2 regions of the Bradyrhizobium sp. LTSPM299 genome follow, and region 2 is predicted to be linked to the other one. Evidence: riboswitches for the same ligand, from Rfam matches in the RefSeq annotation. Region 2 holds a riboswitch; the other holds the start of a gene.
What was found. A riboswitch is a leader RNA that binds a small molecule or an ion and turns the genes downstream of it on or off. The one in region 2 is predicted to bind glycine.
Positions count from the first base shown of each region.

Region 1: another riboswitch for glycine. It lies ahead of UP10_RS03225 (D-amino acid dehydrogenase); the one in region 2 lies ahead of gcvT (glycine cleavage system aminomethyltransferase GcvT).

Region 1 covers NZ_JYMU01000006.1:430,969-442,632, reverse strand. The annotation lists gene UP10_RS03230 (ArgE/DapE family deacylase) at 1-617, opposite strand, end outside; gene UP10_RS03225 (D-amino acid dehydrogenase) at 832-2,139, opposite strand; glycine riboswitch at 2,206-2,320, opposite strand; glycine riboswitch at 2,324-2,430, opposite strand; gene UP10_RS03220 (M20/M25/M40 family metallo-hydrolase) at 2,522-3,652, opposite strand; gene UP10_RS03215 (ABC transporter substrate-binding protein) at 3,908-5,527, shown strand; gene UP10_RS03210 (hypothetical protein) at 5,646-5,906, opposite strand; gene UP10_RS43925 (hypothetical protein) at 5,942-6,115, opposite strand; gene UP10_RS03205 (PilZ domain-containing protein) at 6,317-6,718, shown strand; tRNA gene UP10_RS03200 (tRNA-Leu) at 6,843-6,929, opposite strand; gene UP10_RS03195 (hypothetical protein) at 7,155-7,589, shown strand; gene UP10_RS03190 (FAD-dependent monooxygenase) at 7,620-8,822, opposite strand; gene UP10_RS03185 (zinc-finger domain-containing protein) at 8,830-9,075, opposite strand; gene UP10_RS03180 (hypothetical protein) at 9,323-10,447, shown strand; gene UP10_RS03175 (alpha/beta fold hydrolase) at 10,506-11,258, shown strand; gene cysE (serine O-acetyltransferase) at 11,497-11,664, shown strand, end outside.
Region 2 covers NZ_JYMU01000006.1:572,432-584,095, forward strand. The annotation lists gene UP10_RS03900 (TrmJ/YjtD family RNA methyltransferase) at 1-604, opposite strand, end outside; gene UP10_RS03905 (alpha/beta hydrolase family protein) at 941-2,650, shown strand; gene UP10_RS03910 (NADP-dependent isocitrate dehydrogenase) at 2,875-4,083, shown strand; gene UP10_RS03915 (DUF3455 domain-containing protein) at 4,118-4,618, shown strand; gene UP10_RS03920 (cyclic nucleotide-gated ion channel) at 4,625-5,872, opposite strand; gene alaS (alanine--tRNA ligase) at 5,888-8,575, opposite strand; glycine riboswitch at 8,783-8,872, shown strand; gene gcvT (glycine cleavage system aminomethyltransferase GcvT) at 9,015-10,160, shown strand; gene gcvH (glycine cleavage system protein GcvH) at 10,170-10,535, shown strand; gene gcvP (aminomethyl-transferring glycine dehydrogenase) at 10,546-11,664, shown strand, end outside.

The DNA of each region.
Region 1 (11,664 bases), 140 kb from region 2:
GTGTGTCCGGTAGGTTCGGGAATCAGGCAGGCGTCGGCACGATAGCCGCGCATCAGGGTCGACAGTGCGCCGTTGCCGGTGCTCTCTTCCTCGGTCACGGTCTGCAGATGGACGCGCCCGTTTGGCGCATATCCGGCGCCTCTGATAGCATCGAGCGCGAAGATCATGGCCGAGACACCGGCCTTCATGTCCTGCGCGCCGCGCCCGAACATCCAGCCGTCGCGCACGGCGGCCGCGAACGGCGGCTGGTCCCAAAGGTCGGCGGGGCCTTCCGGCACCACGTCGATATGACCTTGCAGGATCAGGCTGCGCCCGCTGCCTTTACTGTTGATCGTAGCGACAACCTGCTGCGATCCGGTAAGATCGATGCCGTCCATCGGTGCAGCCTTCGGATGGCTCATCAGGTTGACGTCCGCGAGGCTGAACGTATCGACGTCGTAGCCGCGTTTTGCGAATTGCTCGGCCAGCCATCGCTGTTGCGGCGCTTCCTGTCCGCGCAAGCTGCGGAACTGCACCATGCGTGACAGGAACGCGATCTGATCGTCGAAGTTTTGGTCGACGGCTGCACTCAGTTCTCTGGCAATCTGATCCGACTTGGTCAACGTCTCAGTTGTCATGTCTTGCCTTTTCTGGAGCCCTGTACGGAAGCTTGGCGATCTCTGTATGGACGGCCATGTCATGCGCGTGCGCCAGCGCAATGCGCATTGTCCGCTCCTGAGATGGCTCGCTTCTCCCCAGCATAAAGCTAATCCTTGTCACGCGGTGGTTCTCGGCGAATCCTGACTTGGCCACATGCAACTACGCTCATATTCTTCCCCTTCGGCCGGATAATTAGAGGAAAGCAGCGTGGGTGGTCTCAGTCGTACCGACCTGCGACGGCACCATTGAGGGCGCGCTGAGGTCGCGCCAGCCATCAATGGCCTCGGCGATTATCTGCGCTGTTGCGGCCGACAGGGTCCAGCCGAGATGGCCGTGACCGGTGTTGTAGAACACGCCCGGAATCCGTCCGGCGCGCGCCACCGGCATCATGTTCGGCATCATCGGGCGCAGTCCCGCCCATGGCGTGACCTTCGACGTGTCGACCGCTGGGAAATGATGTCGCACCCAGTCCACCAACGGCTGGATACGGTCGGCGCGAATATCGCGGTTGAAGCCGTTGAACTCGGCCGTACCGGCGACGCGGAAGCGGTCGGCGCCGAGCCGGCTGGTGACGATCTTGGCGGCTTCATCGAGCAGGCTGACGGTCGGCGCAGCCTCCCGGCTTTGCGGCGCATCGAGCTGCACGGTGATCGAATAGCCCTTCACCGGATAGACGTTCACGCGCTCATTGAGCATCGCGGCGAGGTGGCGGCTCGCGACGCCGGCGCAGATGACGATGCCGTCCACCTGCAGGTCGTGTCGTGTCGGTGCCGCGGCATCCTGCGATGCGGTGTCGTTCCAGCCGATGCGGAAGCCCTCGCCGGTGCGGGAGATCGCATCGACATCGGCTTCGTGGATGAAGGTTGCGCCGCGGCGGATACAGGCGTCAGCCAGCCCGCGCGTGAACTTGTGGATATCGCCGGTCGCGTCCGACGGCGTGAAGAAACCGCCATAGCTGGCCGATTGCAGCGCAGGTTCGATGGCGCGGATTTCGTCTGATGTCACCGGCCGGCGGTCGAGGCCGCCTTGCTGGAGCAGCGTGTTGACACGCAGGCCCGCGTCGAAGCCGGCCTTGTCGTGATAGATGTGGAGAATACCGCGGCGCTCGAGATCGAAAGCGATGTTCTCGCGCTCGGCAATGGAAAACAGATGCTGCCGCGCTTCGATGGCGAGCCGCGTGGTCTCGATGGTGTTGGCGCGATAGCGGCCGATATTGCCGACGAACTCGCCGATCCAGGAATACTTGTGCCAGCTCGGCTTCGGATTCATCAACAGCGGCGCGTCGCTCCTGAGCATCCAGCGCAACCCCTTGAGGATGGTTGCGGCGCTGTTCCAGACTTCGGCGTTGCTGGCGGAGAGTTGTCCGCCATTGGCGAACGAGGTCTCCATCCCGGCGTAGCGATGCCTGTCGAGGACAGTCACCTGATAGCCGCGTTCGAGCAGGGCATAGGCCGTCGTCGCGCCGGTGATACCGGCGCCGATAATGGCAATGTGAGGCATGATGGTCTCTTGGCTCCCGTGCGTTAGAGTCGCCGATCCGCCGGTGAAAACCGGTGGCGGCGCCCCATCTGTCACGGTACCTGAGAGCTTGATCCGCATCGGGCCGAGACCCTACAACGGATTATCCCCTTCGGTGGACGTCACGGCCCACGATGTGCGGCCATGTCGCCTCTCTCCAGATCGTCCTGACGACACGGTTCTTTTGCCTGAGAGTTTCCGGGGCGGTTGCTCCGTCGGCGCCGAACACAAAAGCACGAATGCTCTTGCTTCAGTCTCTCCCGCATCATCGCGTTGGACGGCCGGACCCTAGGGTAAGCCTCAAAATTGGACAAGGCTAAATTTCGACCGGCTGTGCCAACGCGTTGTGCAGTGCAAATCAATGTCAGTTCAAGGTCGCCAGCAGTCCCGCCATCAGGCGGCCGCGCTCGGCGAGGCTGTCGACCTCGATATGTTCATTGAGCGTGTGCGCGTCAGCGCCGCGGACCCCGAGCCCATCGAGGGTGGGGATACCCATCGCGCCGGTGAAATTGCCGTCGGAGCCGCCGCCGGCGCTGCCATGCGGCAGATCGAGGCCCATCTCGCTCGCGATGCCCTTGGCCTTTTCATACAGCGCCATGGTGCCGGCATCCGGCTCCCAGACCGGGCGGGTGACGCCGCGCGTCACCTTGAACGTCACGTCGTTGGCCGTGCCCGACAGCGCCAGCATCCGCTCGACGCCACGGTCGAGATCGGCCTGGCGCTTGGCCATGCTGAGCGCTTCGCCGGTGCAGGTTGTGGCAACGCAATTGACCCATTGGCCGCCGTGGACGATGCCGACCGAGAACGTGCAATCCTCCGTGGTCATGCCGTCGATCGCGACGATTTGCCGTGCCATCTCGCGAATCGCGGAGCGTCCGGAGGACAGAGTCGCGCCAGCATGGCTCGGCTTGCCGGTTGCTTCAAGATTGAAGCGCGCGATCGCGTAGCGTCCGGTGACGACGCCGTTGTTCAGCCGGCCCGGCTCCGGCACCAGGACGTATTTGTTGCGCGCGGCTTCCGCTTCGATGATGTCGCGGGTCGACGGCGTGCCGACTTCCTCGTCGGGCGTGAACAGGACGGTGATCGGCAGCGGGGTCGTGAAGGAGGCGCGCGCCAGTTGCCGGATCGCCTCGATCGACAGATAGTTGCCGCCCTTCATGTCGAAGATGCCGGGGCCGAAGCATTTGTTGCCCTCGCGCCGCCATGTGAGCTTCTCGATGGTGCCGACCGGATGCACGGTGTCCAGATGTCCGGCGATCAGGATGCCGGGCTGGCCTTGCTTCGGGTGGGGAAAGCGGGCGCGGACGCAGCCGGCGAAACCTTGGCGCCCAGCGATGCGCTCAATCGTCGCGCCCATGATCGCCATCTCGCGCGCGGCGAGACCGAGCATCCGCTCGACGGCGACCGCATCCCAGGTCGGGCTTTCGCATTCCACCCAGCCGCGCAGGCCCTGGAGCATCGCTTCGGAGTCAAAGGGAAGATCGACTGGGTTCATGGCTTTCTCTCTTTGTTGTTTGTCCGCGCCGCGGGCCTACGAAAGTCGGTGGCGGCGATCTTGTAAGGTCAAACGCGCCGAGCCGCATCATTCATTTGCATACACTTGGTCTCGACCAAAACCGGATTGACGCGCATCGTGCTTGATGCAAGTCTCGATTTCGCACGCCGCACACCATGTTCGGTCGCCTAAATAACGAACCGCATGCATAACGAATAAGCCGGCTGTGATCAGTTACACGTCAGGAGAGATTGAATGTTCCACAAGTCGCGTTGGAAGCAACACACGATAGCGGCCGCGTTGTCGGCGCTCGCGCTGTCGTTTGCGCCGCAGGAATTATCCTTTGTGCCGCAGGCGCTGGCCGCGGGCAAGACCATCACCGCGGTGATGCATTCGGATCTGCGCATCATCGATCCGATCCTGACCACCGCCTACATCACGCGTGATCACGGCTACATGATCTACGACACGCTGATCGCGACGGATGCCAATTTCAAGATCCAGCCGCAGATGGCGGACTGGAAAGTCTCCGACGACAAGCTCACCTACACCTTCACGCTGCGCGACGGCCTGAAGTGGCATGACGGCACGCCGGTCACGGCGGAGGATTGCGTGGCCTCGCTCAAGCGCTGGGCCAAGGTCGACGGCATGGGCCAGAAGCTGATGGATTTCACCGCCAGCATCGAGGCCACCGACGCCAAGACCATCACGCTGAAGCTGAAGGAGCCCTACGGCCTCGTGCTCGATTCGATCGGCAAGCCGTCGTCGCGTGTGGCCTTCATGATGCCGAAGCGTCTTGCCGAGACGCCGCCGGACAAGCCGATTCCGGAGCAGATCGGATCCGGCCCCTTCAAGTTCGTCCAGGCCGAATTCCAGCCCGGCGTGAAGGCGGTATACGAGAAGAACAAGGACTACGTGCCGCGCAAGGAGCCGGCGAGCTGGACCGCGGGCGGCAAGGTCGTGAAGGTCGATCGCGTCGAGTGGGTCACGATGGCCGACGCGCAGACTGCGCTGAATGCGTTGCAGTCCGGCGATATCGATTTCCTGGAGAATCCGTCGTTCGACATGTTGCCGACCCTCGAAGGCGACAAGGACCTGAAGGTCGAGACGCTGAACAAGTTCGGCTTCCAGACGCTCGGCCGCATGAACTTCCTCTATCCGCCGTTCGACAACATCAAGGTTCGCCGCGCGGCGCTGCTGGCGATCAACCAGAAGGACGTGCTCGACGCGCTGGTCGGCAATCCCAAATATTACAAGGTCTGCGTCGCCTTCTTCATCTGCGACACGCCGTTCGCGACAGATGCCGGCGGAGAGACCTTGTTGAAGGGCGGCGACATGGCCGCGGCCAAGAAGGCGCTCGCTGAGTCCGGCTACGATGGCACGCCCGTCGTCATCATGGCGCCCGGCGACGTTACCACGCTGAAGGCGCAGCCGGTCGTCGTCGCCCAGCAGCTGCGCGATGCCGGCTTCAAGGTCGACCTGCAGGCGACCGACTGGCAGACCGTCGTGAGCCGGCGCGCCAGCCAGAAGCCACCGAAGGACGGCGGCTGGAACATGTTCTTCACCAACTGGGTGAGCGCCGACGTCTCCAACCCGATCACCAACCTCTCGATCGGCGGCCAGGGCAAGAACGGCGGCTGGTTCGGCTGGGCGGAAGACCCCAAGATCGAAGAGCTGAAGAATACCTTCGTTCATGCGACCTCGCTCGACGAGCAAAAGAAGATCGCGACCGAAATCCAGAAGGAAGCCTACGATCAGGTGATCTATGTCCCGCTCGGCCAGTATCAGGGACCGAGCGTGTGGCGGAAGTCGCTGACCGGCGTGCTCGATGGTCCGGCCACGCCGATCTTCTGGAATATCGACAAGTCGGAGTAAGGCAGCGTAACGGCGAACCTCTGTTCTCAACGCGCAAATGGCCGGGCTCAGTCCCGGCCATTTTTATGCATGCGTGCGAGCATTCGGCAGGTCTACCTTGCCTACAGGTCTGCCTTGCCTAGAAATGTGACTTTGCCCAATTGTCATCCGTCGATCTGGCCGGGCCGTGGGTCGACAGGCTGCTGAGTTCGACGGGACCGACGCGCGCGGTGCTGATCAGGGCAAGCGTGCCGGCGGCCAGCACCAGGACAGCGTACACGACAACCGTTCCGCGGATCCATCTCCGATAGGTCGTGCGCTCTTCCGGCGTGGCATCGCGGAATTTCTGCGCGTTCAATCCGTTGCTGCAGTGGCCAGCGTCGTCGCCGTAATCGCTCATGACGATCTCCGTGCGTTGCTTGGATGAAATGAGGCTTATGGAAACACGATCATCGACGCGATATCGCCGGATGCGGTGCCTGGCGACGTCGCGGCCCAATACAGCGCAAGCATGAAGATCGTCGAGGCGATCAGGTAGCCAGCCACGATCAGTGCATCGTGATCACGCGCATCGCCGCGCACGATCTGGGTTCGGTCGGTCATTGCCATGGTCTCATCTCCAAGTGAAAACAGGGACTGGGATGTGGCAGCCGCGCAATGTGCGGCCGTAGCTTCCGGCGTGCTGATGTTAGGATGAGAGGCCGCCGCGGCTTGTGAACCACGCCACAACCGGAAAACACGAGTCGGTGATGAATTCGCGATTGGAGCGCGCGAGTGCCCGCGTCGCAGGCAGCAGCGCGAGCGACTGGCATGCAAGCTCAACTGGGGTCGTTTGCCGCATTTCGACGTCGCTTGTATATTGTAAGCTTGATGTCAGCTTCGCGCCGTAATTTAGCTGGCCGCTTCAATGCACACCGCGACGAGTCGATGGAAGAAGACGATTTCAAGCCCGCGCCGATCGGCGCACCTCAGCCGTCAACCGAGGAGCAGCGTGCCGCGCCGCGCCGCCGGGTCCTCAAGAAGGGGACAATCGAGTTCGGCAGTGAAGCGATCCCATGCACGGTCCGAAGCGTCTCGGCCTCGGGGGCGGCCATCGAGGTCAATTCGCCGCTGTGGTTTCCCGACCGCTTCGTCCTCGCTGTGGATGGCGAGCGGCGTCCGTGCCGGATCGTGTGGAAAAAGGAGAGGCGGCTCGGACTGACGTTCGAGTGAAGCGGGTCGCCATCGCAGAGAGCCCGTGTTCGCCCGACGGGCTTCGGCGCGGCAGCCTTCGCTCACTTCGCTACGATCAGGTTTCCAGGCTTACCCAGCCGTAGCTCGCGAAGCGAGCGAAGGCTGGTGCGGGCGGTGGGACTCGAACCCACACGACGTTGCCATCGAGGGATTTTAAGTCCCTTGCGTCTACCAGTTCCGCCACGTCCGCATCTCGCCAGGCGCGCCGATATCTAGCGCGTTTGGTCGTTAAGTGGAATCCTCAATATTTCGCTCGAATAATTGCGCTTTCAATGGTTTAGCGCACCGGCCCACAATACCGTTTGATTTGTCCGCGGGGCGCGGATAAGGGCAGCGCGCCGCCGCGATCAAGCCTCAATCCGGACACCGGCGGCTGCTTTAGGCAATCTCAACACTGTCCGATTAAGAAAGCCGCATGTCCGCTCGTTTTTTACGCCGCCGAAACCCGTTACGCGCGGCCCTCGGCGTTGCGCTGCTCGCATTGGCGGCGGGCGCATCAGGCTGCGCGCAGATCGGCGAGAGCGTGCCGTCGGCATTCTCCGATCCCGCCAAATACGAGCTCTACGATTGCAAGCAGATCGAGACCGAGCGCAAGAGCCTCACCAGCCGCGCCGCGGAACAGGAGGGCTTGATGGCAAAGGCCCAAACCGGCGTCGGCGGCGCCGTGGTCTCCGAACTGGCCTATCGCAACGAGCTGATTTCGATCCGTTCCCAGCAGAAGCTCGCGGACGAAGCCTGGCGCCGCAACAAGTGCCATGAAGCGCCGCCGGCCAGCGCCGCCCCGGTGCCGGCGGCCACGCCCACACCCAGCCCGAAGGATTCGCGGCAGCCGCGTTCCCTGATCCACTGAAGATCGGTTGCGCTATCAGGCGCAAAGCGCTCACATCCGCCAGTCGTAGATCCAGTCCTGTCGCGCCAGCATGCGCTGCGGTCCGATCGCGCGGATAGCAAGATCGCGCGCGATCGCGGCCGGTCCGGTCAGGTGGTAGATGCGGCCCTGCTGCCGCGCCATGCGCTGCACCTTCAGCACGCGCGCGCGACGCATCCGCGTGTAGCGCTTCAGCGCGGCGGGAATCCCGGCATTGTTCTCGCCGGTGCTATCACTCAGGGCCTTTGCGAGCACGGCCGCATCCTCGATCGCCATGCCGGCGCCCTGCGCGGCAAATGGCAGCATCGCATGCGCGGCATCGCCGAGCAGCGCGACTGAGCCTGCGTTCCAGTCGCCGATATCGGGCAGGGTGAACAGCGCCCATTTGCGCCAGCCGTCGACCGCGCCGATCAGCATCCGCGCCGTCGCGGGCCAACTCGGCGTCGCGAATGCGGCCTTGATCTCGTTGGCGTCGCCGGGCGCGCTCCAGCCCGGCCTGTTCCAGGTGCCGGGTACGATCGCGACCACGTTGATCTGGCGCCCGGCCGAGATCGGGTAGGCCACCAGATGCGCATTCGGGCCCATCCAAAGCTGCACCCGCGGCGCGGTGTATTCGCGCGGCAACGCGTTGGCCTCGAGCGTGCCGCGCCAGGCGATCAGGCCGGAGAATTGCGGCTGCACATCCGGGAACAAGTGCCCGCGCACCGACGACCAGATGCCGTCGGCGCCGATCAGCGCCACCGCCAGTTCCTGCTGCCGCGTGGTGCCGCGGCGCTGGACCACGGTGAGTCCCTTGGCGTGCTTGGCCACGTCCTCGAACTGGCAGCCGAGGCGCAGATCGATGTCGGGATGGTCGTTGACCTCGGCCTGCAGTGCGGCCTGCAGGTCGGCGCGGTGGATCACCCAATAGGGTGCACCGGCCCGAAACGCTGCGGCCTCGCCGAGCGGCATCCGCGCGATCTCGCCGCCGGCCCGCGCGCTGATGATATTGACGGAGTCAGGCGTCACCGCCCGCGGCGCAAGCCGCGGCTTGAGCCCGAGCTCGACCAGGATCCGGCTGGCATTGGGGGAGAGCTGGATCCCGGCGCCGGCTTCCTCGAGCCGCTCGGCCTTCTCCAGCACAACGACGCGAAAGCCTTGCGCTGCCAGCGCCAGCGACGCGGTTAGTCCTCCGATCCCGGCGCCCGCAACGATGACGGTTCGCGTCAGCGCCACGGAGCGGTCAGGCGACCTTGTCTTTCAGGACGCATTCCGGCGGGCGCGCCTCGCCGGCGCCGAGGTCGGGCGCGAAGCGATAGAGCGTCGAGCAATACGGGCAGATGATTTCGTTGTCATTGCCAAGGTCGAGGAACACGTGCGGATGGTCGAACGGCGGGTTGGCGCCCACGCACATGAACTCCTGCGAGCCGATCTCGATCACCGAGACACCGGCATCGTTGTGGAAGTGCGGGACGACGTGGTCGGACATATTCTCACCTTGGATGGCAACGACGGGCGGACGCATTCAGCAGCGCGGCATCGCGAAATGCCGCGCACCATACTGGCGGGAACCATTGATTCCAAGTGGCCCCGACCGCGCATTTGCTCATGCAAATTCGACACAATGTTGTCGTCCCAGAGAAGCCCTCCTTTGGTCGCAGCCGTTGTGTCTCAAAAACGGCACACTATTTCCAAGGTGAAATTAAAAGGGCGAATTAGACTGGAGTTTTCGCGGAATGAACCGGGTGCGTCTCAGCCTCGCGGTGGCCGGCATGGCAGTAAGCGCTGCCGTGGCTGTGGCTGTTTGGCCGCACGCCCGTGATGCCGGCATTGTGCTGGCGGCGCGGGACGATCCGGCTGATCTAGCCGATATCAGGCTGAATTCGGTCCTGCGAAGCAACCCTGCGTTGCTATCTGACAATATCGAGGCGGCGCTTGCCTCTGGTGACGCCGACCTTGCGGAGAGTTTTGTGGCGCTCGCGCGTGCGAGGGACATCGCGCTCAGTGATGACCTCACAAAGCGCGTCAACGACGCGGTCACCGAGCAGGCGTCCACCGCACATTTTGCCAAAGGTTTCGCAACCGGCCTGGTGACCGGCAGTGCCGACGACGTCGCCAGCCTGTCGGGCACGGTTGCGGGTGATCTGTTCGTGTTCGGTGACGTCAGGGACGTCGTACGCGAGGGCAAGCACCTGGCGATGGGCGAGGAGACCGACCGTCTGGTGCTCGGACTTGCGGCTGCGGGGCTCGCGATAACCGCGGCGACCTATGTCTCGGTCGGCAGCGCCGGGCCGCTGCGCGCCGGACTGACGCTGGTCAAGGATACGCGCAAGGCGGGACGGCTCAGCGAAGGGCTGATCGAATGGGCCGGCCGCTCGACGCGCGACGTGGTCGACGGACCCGTCCTGCAAGAGGCTGTTGCAGCCGGCTCGGTGTTTCGGCCGGCGGAGACTGCAAGTGCGATCCGGGCCGCGTTCCGTGCCGACAAGGCCGGTGCGCTGGTTCGCGTCGCCAAGGACGTCGGACGCGTTGGCGAGGCGGCCGGTATTCGCGCCGCACGGGATACGCTGAAGGTCGCGGAGAATCCGACGGAGATTGCGCGCGCGGCCCGGATCGCGGAGGCGAAGGGCGGCCAGACCCGTGCGATCCTGAAGCTGCTCGGCCGCGGCGCGCTGTTGCTTGCGGCCGGCGCGTTCAACCTGTCGCTATGGCTGTTCGGCGCGCTGCTCACGCTGTTCGGCTTCCTGTCGTCGATCAAGGCGACCGCCGAGCGGGCGACCACATCATGGCTCGCGCGAAGCAAGGCGCGACGCCTGAAGCGGGCCGAGGTTGCGCTGGCAGGTCCTACCGCGCAGGGCTAAGCTTGCGATCGCCTTTCGATCGCCAATCCAAATCTCCCCAGAAGCAACGGAATTGAAGATGCCGAGTTTTCATCACGGCGATGTCCAGATTGCCTATCTCGACGAGGGCGAGGGCGAGCCGATCGTGCTCGTGCATGGATTTGCCTCCAGCAAGAACGTCAACTGGGTCTATCCAACCTGGGTGTCTGACCTGGTCAAGGCCGGCCGACGCGTCATCGCGCTCGACGATCGCGGCCACGGCGACTCCACGAAGCTCTATGATCCGGCTCAATACGAGATCGCGATCATGGCCAGCGACGTGATCGCGCTGATGGATCACCTCGGAATCGCGCGCGCGGACATCATGGGCTATTCGCTGGGCTCGCGGATGACGGCGGTCCTGGCACGTGAAGCGCCTGAGCGGCTGCGCTCGGCGATCCTGGGTGGCATCGGCATCGGATTGATCGAAGGCGGGGGGCCCGGCGAGAATGTCGCCGACGCGCTGGAGGCGGCCTCGCTCGACGACGTCACCGATCCGGTCGGCCGCACCTTCCGTGCCTTTGCCGACCAGACCCGTTCCGACCGCCGTGCGCTCGCTGCCTGCCTGCGCGGATCGCGGCGCCTGATGACGCGCGAGGAGGCTAGCCTCATTCGTGTGCCGGTTCTGATCGCGGTCGGCAGCAAGGATGAGATCGCTGGCTCGGCAGCCGCGCTTGGCGCAATCATTCCCGGCGCGGAAGTGCTCGATATCCCGAACCGGGATCATATGCGTGCGGTCGGCGACAAGGTCTACAAGACGGGCGTTGCCGACTTCCTCTCACGGCGCCCCTAGCTTGGTTCCGTTTGCCGCGAGCCCCCGTCTTGGGCCGGCCATGCCCAAAACCACCGTCGGGACGAAATTCGTCAATAGTTGCAGGTGCACGGCTTGATTTCGGCAAAATCCCGACCAATTGCCATAGACGCCCGCCGGGGGCGTTCGGTTGGGGTTTACCGTACCGAGCCGCTCCGGGACGCGTGCCATCCGCCGTGCTATAATGCACCACCGAACAACTGAATTGCGAGAGCAGCCCATGGCAGTTCATCAGGTCAACCCCCAGGGGGGAAAGCTTGCGGCGCTCGATCCGATCTGGGATCGCATCCGCGGCGAGGCCGAAGATATCGTCCGTCGCGAGCCCGAGCTTGCGTCCTTCATCTATGGGACCGTGCTGCATCATGAGCGCCTGGAAGATTCGGTGGTG
Region 2 (11,664 bases):
CGAGGTTGTCGAAGAACGCCTGCATCTGGTGCTGGGAGGCCGGTTCGGACCGCTCGGGCATCGCGAAGGGCAGCGCGCCCGTGGTCGAGAGCTTGAACCATTCGTAGCCCATCAACAGCACCGCCTGCGCGAGGTTGAGCGAGGCGAAGCCCGGGTTGACCGGAAAGGTGATGATGCGGTTGGCGAGCGCGACCTCCTCGTTGGTCAGCCCCGAGCGCTCCCGCCCGAACAGGATGCCGGCCCCACCGCCGGTGGCGACATGACCGACGATCTCGCGGGCCGCGCCTTCCGGCCCGACCACCGGCTTGGCCTGGTCATGGGCACGGGCGGTGGTCGCGAACACCAATGTGAGATCGGCGATCGCCTGCTCGACGGTGTCGAACAGCTCGACGGTATCGAGGATGTGGTCGGCGCCGGCGGCGGCGCGTTGGGCGGCAACATTCGGCCAGCCGTCGCGCGGCTTGACGATACGCAGCCGGCTCAGCGCGAAGTTACCCATGGCGCGCGCGGCCATGCCGATGTTCTCGCCGAGCTGCGGCTCGACCAGGATGACGACGGGACCGGCAAGGTCGTGCCCTGCCTTGGTCTTGTCGGTGCCGGACATCTCACTTCACTTTCTGATTCAACGTCTGAAGATTCTGAATCAGTTTCCGAAGACGCCGATTCAAGATCTCATGCAGGGCCCCAAAAACAGGCTTGGGTTCGGCCCGCGACGGGTTTTCCCCACAACCATTTTCTCCAGGGAGATAACAGGGTTAGCAGCGTTTGCGAATCCTCAATCGGAATCTCAGCGACGCTGGCACCGGGCTGCACCTTGCGCGCGCTTCGCCTTCGGATAGGGTATCAACCACAATCAAAGCGAAGCTGTAAAGCCAAGCTTCAGACGCCGGTTTAACGGCGAAAAGTGCAGGGGGAAGCGAAAGTGCGGGGCAGATGGACATTGGCGATTCTTGGAATCGTCCTGATCGTGGCGGGCGGACTGCTCGCCTTCGTCACCCAGACCGCGGGTGGCATCAAAATCCAGGACATCAGGTTCAAGGGCGCCAAGGGTAACACCATGAGCGCCCTGCTCTACATCCCACCGAATGCGACGCCGCAGATTCCGGTGCCGGGCATCCTCGCGGTCCACGGCTACATCAATTCGCGCGAGACCCAGGACGGCTTTGCCATCGAGTTCGCCCGCCGCGGCTACGTCGTGCTAGCCCTCGACCAGACCGGCCACGGCTACAGCGACCCGCCATCCTTTGCCAACGGGTTCGGCGGCCCTGACGGCCTCGCCTATCTCCGCAGCCTCGAGATCGTCGACAAGGACAATATCGGGCTCGAGGGCCATTCGATGGGCGGCTGGACCGTGCTCGCGGCAGCCGCCGCCATGCCCAACGACTACAAGTCGATGGTGCTGGAAGGCTCCTCGACCGGCAAGCCGTTCGCCGCCGAGGGCACACCGAGCTGGCCGCGCAACGTCGCCCTGGTGTTCGCCCAATACGAAGAATTCTCCACCCTGATGTGGGGAGTCGACCTTGCCCGCGACGTCACCCAGAGCCCAAAACTCTGGGAGCTGTTCGGCACAAAGGGCGCGGTCGAACCCGGCAAGGTCTACGGCGATCCGGCCGCCGGCACCGCCCGGGTGCTTTACACGCCTGCGATGACCCATCCGGCCGAACACATCTCGCATGAGGCGATTGGCTACAGCCTCGACTGGTTCGCCCGGACGCTGAAGGGCGGCACCCCGCGCCCGGTCGACGACCAGATCTGGTTCCGCAAGGAGATCGGCACATTGATTGCGCTGATCGGCTTCGTGGCGCTGGTGATCGGCATGTTCGACGGGCTGCTGGAAGCGCCGATGTTCTCGCGGCTGCGGCTGCCTGTTATTGCCGACGGCACCATGCCGCCGCATGAGGCGGCAGCCGGCCGGCGCTGGACCGCGGCGTTGATCCTGTCCGCCTTCCTCCCGGCGCTGACCTATTACCCGGCCTTTGCGCTCGGCGGCAGCTTCGTGACGCCGTCGGCGTTCCTACCGCAGGGCATCACCAACCAGATCCTGGTCTGGGCTGTGATCAACGGCCTGATCACGCTCGCTTTGATGCGGTTCGCCCCGAAACGTGCCAGCCGGGCTGGCCTGATCGGGCAGTCCGTCATCATCGCGGTCGCCTCGGTCGCAGTCGGTTACGCCGCGCTGTGGCTTGCCGACCTCACCTTCAAGATCGACTTCCGGTTCTGGATCATCGCGCTGAAGTTGATGAGCGCGAAGCAATTCCTCATCTTCCTAATCTATCTGATTCCATTCACGGCATTTTTCGTCGTGGCGCTGCACGTGCTGCACCGGAATTTCTCGACCCTGGGCGCCCCGCGTGCTGCACTCTATCTCACCAATATCCTGGCGCTGACGCTCGGCTTCATCGTGCTGCTGGTGCTGCAATACGGCACGCTGTGGCTGACCGGAAAACTGTTCAACCCGATCCCGGACCCCGGCTTCGTGCCGCTCTCGACCATCGTCGCCATCCAGTTCGTGCCGCTGCTGGCGATCGTGGCCGTGATCGCGACCTTTACCTGGCGGCGGACCGGCTCGAGCCTGCCCGGCGCCCTGATCGCGGGGCTGTTCGTGACCTGGTACGTCGTGGCGGGGACGGCGACGCAGGTCCCATTTTAGAGGGTTTTCAAGCGAAGTGGGCACCGGTTCGCGTGAAGAAAACCAGTCAAAACGAGGGACCGGGAGCGGTCATTCTGATCCAATCAGAATGGCGGCTCTCGGTGAAAAGATGGGCTGAAACTGCATAACCGCTCCGCTTCCGCCCGCCCCCGGGCGGTGCTATAGCGCGGGGATATTCCACCCCGCCGTCAAAAGCGTGCCGTTCCCAAGAGGGCCTCTCCGTCATGGCAAAAATCAAGGTATCCAATCCCGTCGTCGAACTCGATGGCGACGAGATGACCCGGATCATCTGGCAGTACATCAAGGACAAACTGATCAACCCGTTCCTCGATGTCGAACTGCTCTATTTCGACCTCGGGATGGAATACCGCGATGAAACCAACGACCAGGTGACCATCGACGCCGCCGAAGCCATCAAGAAGGTCGGCGTCGGCGTCAAATGCGCCACCATCACCCCCGACGAAGCCCGGGTGAAGGAGTTCGGCCTGAAGCAGATGTGGAAGTCGCCGAACGGCACCATCCGCAACATCCTCGGCGGCTGCATCTTCCGCGAGCCGATCATCTGCAAGAACGTGCCGCGGCTGGTTCCCGGCTGGTCCAAGCCGATCATCATCGGCCGTCACGCCTATGGCGACCAGTATCGCGCCACCGACATCAAGTTCCCCGGCAAGGGCGTCCTGACGATGAAGTTCGTTGGCGAGGACGGCACCGTGATCGAGCGGGAAGTGTTCAAGACGCCCGGCGCCGGCGTCGCGATGCAGATGTACAACCTCGATGACTCCATCATCGACTTCGCCCGCGCCTCGCTGAACTACGGCCTGCTGCGCAATTATCCGGTGTACCTGTCGACCAAGAACACCATCCTCAAGGTCTATGACGGCCGCTTCAAGGACATCTTCCAGGACGTCTACGAACGCGAGTTCAAGAAGGATTTTGAGGGCAAGGGCCTCACCTACGAGCACCGCCTGATCGACGACATGGTGGCCTCGGCCCTGAAGTGGTCCGGCGGCTATGTCTGGGCCTGCAAGAACTATGACGGCGACGTGCAGTCCGACACTGTTGCGCAGGGCTACGGCTCGCTCGGCCTGATGACCTCGGTGTTGCTGACCCCCGACGGCAAGACGGTGGAAGCCGAAGCCGCCCACGGCACGGTGACCCGCCATTACCGCGAGCACCAGAAGGGCAAGGAGACCTCGACCAACTCGATCGCGTCGATCTTCGCCTGGACCCGTGGCCTCGCCCACCGCGCCAAGCTCGACAACAACGCCGAGTTGGCGAAGTTCGCGAACACGCTCGAGAAGGTCTGCGTCGATACCGTCGAGGAAGGCTACATGACCAAGGACCTCGCGCTCCTGGTCGGCGCCGACCAGCGCTGGCTCTCCACCACCGGCTTCCTCGACAAGGTCGCCGAGAACCTGACGAAGGCGGCGTAAGCTGCCGACACCGACCGCAACAGTGAGCGTGACCATGAACTATCTTAAGAGTGTGACGCTCGCAGCATCGTTGCTGACCGGGTCGGCGGCGCTTGCCGCCGATTCCCTCCCCGACGCCATCGCCGCTCCCGGCGAGACCGTCGTTCTCTCCGTCCACGCCGAGGGTGCCCAGGTCTATGAGTGCAAGGCGGTCGCCGACGGCAAGCTCGCCTGGTCGTTCCGCGAGCCGATCGCGACCCTGATCGCCGAGGGCAAGACGGTCGGCCGGCATTACGCGGGCCCGAACTGGGAGAATGTCGACGGCAGTGCCGTGACCGGCCGCGCCATTGGCAACGCGCCGGGCGCGACCACATCAGATATCGCCTGGCTGAAGCTCGAGGTGATCTCCCGCCGCGGCAATGGCGTGCTGTCAGGCGCCACCACCGTGCAGCGGATCAATACCTCAGGCGGCCAGCTCGCCGGCGCCTGCGACAAGGCGGGCCTGCTGAAGAGCGCGCCCTACTCGGCGGATTACGTGTTCCTGCGCAAGGGTTGAGCCATCCTAGTCCCGGATGCCGCCGTCGCTCTCGGAGGGCGCAGCCTGGGCGATTTCTCCGGCGGCGACGTCGCCTGAGCCCGCCGTCTCCGCCAGGCGCGCCTCGGCCGTCTGCTTGACATGCACGGCGAGCGCCGGGACGCGTTCGATCAGGGCATGGAAATCCTGCGCATCGAGCGCCAAAAGCTTGGTTTTGCGCGTCGCCGTCACCGTGCCGGAGCGCTTGGTCCGCCGCAGCAGCGCGATCTCGCCGAAGAAGGTGCCGTCCGACAGGCGCACCCGCTGGCTCGGCAGATCGATCTCAACCTCGCCGGCGGTAATGAAATACATCGACGCCGCTGCGTCGCCCCGCCGCACCAGCACCTCGCCGGACTCGATGGTCTGCGCCCGCAGCAGGCGCATGATGTCGGCGATCTCGGCGGCCCCGAGATGGGAAAACAACGGCACCCGTGCCAGCATCCCCCAGGTCACGACGAAATCGCGGCGCCGAACCTCGTCCGCGAATGCCGTCGAGATGATCGCAACCGGAAGCGCGATCATGGCAAAGCCGACGACGATCGCGACCGCCGAGACCATCTTGCCGAGCAGCGTCACCGGCACCACGTCGCCATAGCCGACCGTGCCCAGCGTCACGATCGCCCACCACATCGCCTGCGGGATGGTGCCGAACTTGTCCGGCTGCACCTTGTGCTCGATCGCATAAAGCAACGACGCGAACAGCAGCACCGCGCCGGTCAGGATCACGAGGCAGCCGACCAGCGTGCGCCGCTCGGCATGCAGCGCCGCCAGCAGCGAACGCATCGCCGGCGAATAGCGCACCAGCTTCAGGAACGGCAGCATGCCGAACAGCACGAGCGCAGTCTTGTCGCCCACGATCAACGCAATCGCCGACGGCAGGAAGGCCAGCAGATCAATCAAGCCGAGGGTCGAGAAGGTATATTCGAGCCGCGCCCGCAGCGGCGTCACGTCGCGCAGCGAGTGGCCGACGACGCTCCAGATCCGCGCGGCATATTCCAGCGCGAAGGCCAGGACCGCCGCGACTTCTATCGTGATGAACAGCGAGCCAAGCTGCGCGTCGATGTCAGGCACCGAGGCCAGGATCGCCGTCAGCACGTCGACGACGATGATGGCAATGATCAGCCGGACGAACCGCGAGCCGACCGAATATGGCAGATGATCGTGCTCGAGCAGTTCGTAGAGACGGTCCCGCAAATCCGGGTCGCTGATCGCTGGCTTGCCCGGAACCGTCGCCACGCTGTGATTGCTCCGTCAGGCGCCCGCCGATGCTTGCTGAGCCATCGCCTGCTCGATCGCCGACAGCGCCGCGTTGGCCTTGGCCCCATCGGGCCCTCCGGCCTGCGCCATGTCGGGACGGCCGCCGCCACCCTTGCCGCCGAGCGCTTCGGAGCCCTTGCGCACCAGCTCGACCGCGTTGAAGCGCGAGGTGAGATCGGCGGTGACACCGACCACAATGCCGGCCTTGCCGTCCTCGGTGACGCCGACGATCGCGACCACGCCGGAACCGATCTGCTTCTTGCCGTCGTCGACAAGACTCTTCAGGTCCTTGGTCTCGACGCCCTCGACCGCACGCGCCAGCAGCTTGACATTGCCGACCTCGCGGATATCAGACGCCGCGCCATCAGACGCACTGCCGCCGCCCATCGCGAGCTTCTTGCGCGCATCCGACAGGTCGCGCTCGAGCTTTTTGCGCTCGTCCATCAGCGCGGCGATGCGCGCCGGCACATCCTCGACCGAGGTGCGCAGCTCCTGCGCCGCGGTCTTCGCCAATGCAATGATGTCGTTGGCGTGCTTGCGCGCGTGGCGGCCGGTCAGCGCCTCGATGCGGCGTACGCCCGAGGCCACCGCGCTCTCACCGGTGACCGAGATCAGGCCGATGTCGCCGGTACGACGCACATGGGTGCCCCCGCACAGCTCGACCGACCAGCCGAGCGCGTTCTGGCCGTGCTCGCGGGCAGCCTTGCCCATCGAAACGACGCGAACCTCGTCGCCATATTTCTCGCCGAACAGCGCACGGGCGCCGGCCTCGCGGGCGTCATCGACGCCCATGATGCGGGTGGTGACCTCGTCATTCTCAAGCACGACGTCGTTGGCGATATCCTCGACGCGGGCGAGCTCTTCCGGCGTGATCGGCTTCGGATGCACGAAGTCGAAGCGCAGCCGATCGGGTGCGACCAGCGAGCCGCGCTGCGCGATATGATCGCCGAGCACCTGGCGCAGCGCCTCATGCAACAGATGAGTCGCCGAGTGGTGCGCCCGGATCGACGACCGCCTGTCGTGATCGACCACGAGCTGCAGCGCGGTACCGACCTTCACCGTCCCCTGCTCCACGGTGCCGAGATGCACGAAGAGATCGCCGACCTTCTTCTGCGTTTCGGTGACGCGGAACCTGACGCCCTCGCCGGTCAGCACACCGGTGTCGCCGACCTGGCCGCCGGACTCTGCGTAGAACGGCGTCTGGTTCAGCACGATCGTGCCGGTCTCGCCGGCCTCGAGGCCCTCGACCTCGGCACCGTCTTTGAGCAGCGCGGTCACCGCGCCTTCCGCGGTCTCGGTCTCGTAGCCCAGGAATTCGGTCGCGCCGAGCTTCTCGCGCAGCGGAAACCAGATTGCTTCGGTCGCAGCGTCTCCAGAGCCTGCCCAGGAAGCGCGCGCCTTCACACGCTGCCGCTCCATTGCGTCGGTGAACGACGCCTGGTCGACGCTGATGCCGCGCGACTTCAGCGCGTCCTGCGTCAGATCCAGCGGGAAACCGTAGGTGTCGTACAGCGTGAATGCGGTATCGCCGTCGAACATGTCGCCCTTTTTCAGGGTCGCGCTCTTCTCGTCGAGGATCGACAGGCCACGCACCAGCGTCTTGCGGAAGCGGGTCTCTTCCAGCCGCAGCGTCTCCTCGATCATCTTCTCCGCACGCACCAGATCCGGATAGGCCTGGCCCATCTCGCGGACCAGCGCCCAGACGAGGCGGTGCATCAGCGGCTCCTGCGCGCCAAGCAGCTGCGCGTGGCGCATCGCGCGGCGCATGATCCGGCGCAGCACATAGCCGCGGCCTTCGTTCGACGGCAGCACGCCGTCGGCGATCAGGAAGGCCGACGAGCGCAGATGGTCCGCAATGACCCTGTACGACGCAACGTTCTGCGCGTTCGGCCCGTGCCCGAGAGCGGATGAAGCGGCATCGATCAAATGGCGGAACAGATCGGTCTCGAACACGCTGTCGACGCCCTGCAGGATGCACGCCATGCGCTCCAGCCCCATGCCGGTGTCGATCGAGGGGCGCGGCAGCGGCACGCGCTCTTCCTTCGTCACCTGATCGAACTGCATGAAGACGAGATTCCAGAATTCCAGGAAGCGATCGCCGTCTTCTTCCGGGCTGCCCGGAGGCCCGCCCCAAATGTGCTCGCCGCGGTCGATGAAGATCTCCGAGCACGGACCGCAGGGACCGGTATCGCCCGCGGCCCAGAAATTGTCCGAGGTCGCGATGCGGACGATGCGGTCGTCGGAGAAGCCGGCGATCTTCTTCCAGTAGAGCGCCGCCTCGTCGTCGTCGTGGTAGATCGTGACGAGCAGCTTGTCCTTGTTCAGCCCGAAATCCTTGGTGACCAGATTCCAGGCGAGCTCGATCGCCCGCTCCTTGAAGTAGTCGCCGAACGAAAAATTGCCGAGCATCTCGAAGAAAGTGAGATGGCGCGCGGTGTAGCCGACATTGTCGAGGTCGTTGTGCTTGCCGCCGGCGCGGACGCATTTCTGCGACGTCGTGGCGCGCTGATAGGGGCGCTTCTCGATGCCGGTGAAGACGTTCTTGAACTGCACCATGCCGGCCGCCGTGAACATCAAGGTCGGGTCGTTGCGCGGCACCAGCGGCGACGACGCCACGATCTCGTGGCCATTGGCCGCGAAGTAGTTCAGAAAAGTCGACCTGATGTCGCTGACGCTGCTCATGTTCATCCAATCGGGAAAATGGACCGGATCAGGCGCAAAATAACGCCAGTTTCCGGCCGAACGCTTTTAGACAAGGTGGACGACGGTGTCCAGAAACTGTGCAGGCGGATCATGGACTTGCCGCAGCAGCACAAAGCCCGTTGATAGCAGCCAGAGCCTCGTTGACAGCCTTGGCGCGGCCGTGTTTCTGTCCTAACTGTTGTGTTGTTAAGTCACGTCGGGAGAGACTGGCCTTGTGCCGGCGCCGAAGGAGCAACCGCCCCGGAAACTCTCAGGCAAACGGACCGCGTGACGTCTGACATCTGGAAAGAGGCGCGTAAGGGTTTGACCTTGATGCGTCCGCCGACGGGATAATACTCTCAGGCACAGCGACAGATGGGGCTTTCTGCAGGTTTCTCAAGGGGAAATAGGTCCCCGGTGGAACCGCGAGGGCCCTTTGATGCTTGCGAGCGACAATTCCCCGCTGAAACAGACCCCTTTGCACGCGCTGCATGTGGCGCGCGGTGCCAGGATGGTGCCGTTCGCCGGCTACGACATGCCCGTGCAATATCCGGCGGGTGTCCTCAAGGAGCATCTGTACACCCGCTCCCATGCCGGCCTGTTCGACGTCTCCCATATGGGCCAGCTCGCGCTGCGACCGAAATCCGGCAAGGTGGCCGACGCGGCGCTGGCGCTGGAAAGACTGGTGCCGCAGGACATTCTCGGCATCGCGCCGGGACGGCAGCGCTACGCGCAATTCACCAACGATGACGGCGGCCTGCTCGACGACCTCATGGTGGCGAATTTCGGCGATCACCTGTTCCTGGTGGTCAATGCCGCCTGCAAGGAAGAGGACGAAGCGCACCTCCGCGCGCATCTCTCAGACAGCTGCGAGATCGTTTCGCTGCCCGACCGCGCGCTGATCGCGCTGCAGGGACCAAAGGCCGAATCGGCGCTGGCGAAACTTTGTGCAGATGTCCGTGCGATGAAATTCATGGACGCCGGTCTGCGACGCGTTGGCGAGATCGACTGCTTCGTCTCGCGCTCAGGCTACACCGGCGAGGACGGCTTTGAGATCTCCGTTCCATCAGACAGGGCCGAAGCGCTGGCCACCGCGCTGCTCGACAATCCCGACGTGCTGCCGATCGGGCTCGGTGCGCGCGACAGCCTGCGGCTGGAAGCCGGGCTCTGCCTCTATGGCCACGACATCGACACCACGACGACGCCGGTGGAAGGCGCGTTGGAATGGTCGGTGCAAAAAATCCGCCGCAGCGGCGGCGCCCGCGCCGGCGGCTTCCCGGGTGCGGACGCGATCCTCACGCAGTTCGCACAAGGTGCATCCCGCCGCCGCGTCGGCTTGAGGCCGGACGGCCGCGCACCGGTGCGCGAAGGCGCCGCACTGTTTGCCGATGCCGACTCCGCCGAGCCAATCGGCAAGGTGACCTCAGGCGGCTTCGGCCCAAGCCTCAATGCACCGGTTGCGATGGGCTATCTGCCCACCTCCCTTTCCGCCGTCGGCACCACCGTATTCGCCGAAGTGCGCGGCCAGCGGCTGCCGCTCAAGGTCGCCGCCACGCCCTTCGTCCCCAACACTTACAAACGCTAGAGGACAACAATGACGACGCTGTACACGTCCGACCACGAATGGCTCCACATCGAGGGCGATGTCGCCACCATCGGCATCACCGACTACGCGCAATCGCAGCTCGGCGACGTCGTGTTCGTCGAACTGCCCAAGGTCGGCCGAAGCCTAAAGAAGGCCGAGGCCGCAGCCGTCGTCGAATCCGTCAAGGCGGCTTCCGACGTCTACGCGCCGATCACCGGCGACGTGCTCGAGGTCAACGAGGCGCTCGCGGCCGAGCCTGCGCTGGTCAATTCGGACGCCGGCGGCAAGGCGTGGTTCTTCAAGCTGAAGATCGCTGACAAGGGCGAGCTCGGCGGCCTGATGGACGAGGCCGCCTACGCCGCGCACATTGCGTAAGGATTATCCCATGAACGCGCCCTTCAAGCCGACCAACGACGCCGCCACCGATTTCGTCCGCCGCCACATCGGTCCCTCGCCGCGCGACATCACCGCGATGCTGGAAACGGTCGGCGCCGCGAGCCTGCAAGTGCTGATGAGCGAGACGCTGCCGTCCTCGATCCGGCAGCAGGCCCCGCTCGATCTCGGGCGTGCGCTGAGCGAAACCGAGGCGCTCGCACATATGGATGCGCTCGCCGCGCAGAACCAGGTGTTCACCTCGCTGATCGGCCAGGGTTATTCCGGCACCATCCTGCCCGCGGTGATCCAGCGCAACATCCTGGAGAATCCGGCGTGGTACACCGCCTACACGCCATATCAGCCGGAGATCAGCCAGGGCCGGCTGGAGGCGCTGTTCAACTTCCAGACCATGATCTGCGATCTCACCGGGCTCGACGTCGCCAACGCCTCGCTGCTCGATGAAGCGACCGCGGCGGCCGAAGCGATGGCGCTTGCCGAGCGTCATTCGCAGGTGAAGGCGAACGCCTTCTTCGTCGACAAGGAGGTTCATCCCCAGACGCTTGCGGTAATGCGCACCCGCGCCGAGCCGCTGGGCTGGACGCTGGTCGTCGGCGATCCCCTGACCGATCTCGACAACACCGATGTGCTCGGTGCCCTGCTGCAATATCCTGCTACCTCGGGTGCGGTGCGCGACCTCCGGCCCGCCATCGCATCGCTGCGTGCCAAGGGTGCGCTTGCGATCGTCGCAGCCGACCTGCTGGCGCTGACCCTGATCACCTCGCCCGGCGAACTCGGCGCCGACATCGCGGTCGGCTCGGCACAGCGTTTTGGCGTGCCGATGGGCTATGGCGGTCCGCATGCCGCCTACATGGCGGTGCGTGACACGCTGAAGCGCTCGCTGCCCGGCCGCATCGTCGGCCTGTCGGTGGATTCACGGGGCGCACCTGCCTATCGCCTCGCGCTGCAAACCCGCGAGCAGCACATCCGCCGCGAAAAGGCGACTTCCAACATCTGTACCGCACAGGTGCTGCTCGCCGTGATCGCCTCGATGTATGCGGTCTATCATGGCCCGGAGGGCCTGACCCACATTGCGCGCAGCGTGCATCGCCGCGCCACGGTGCTGGCCGCC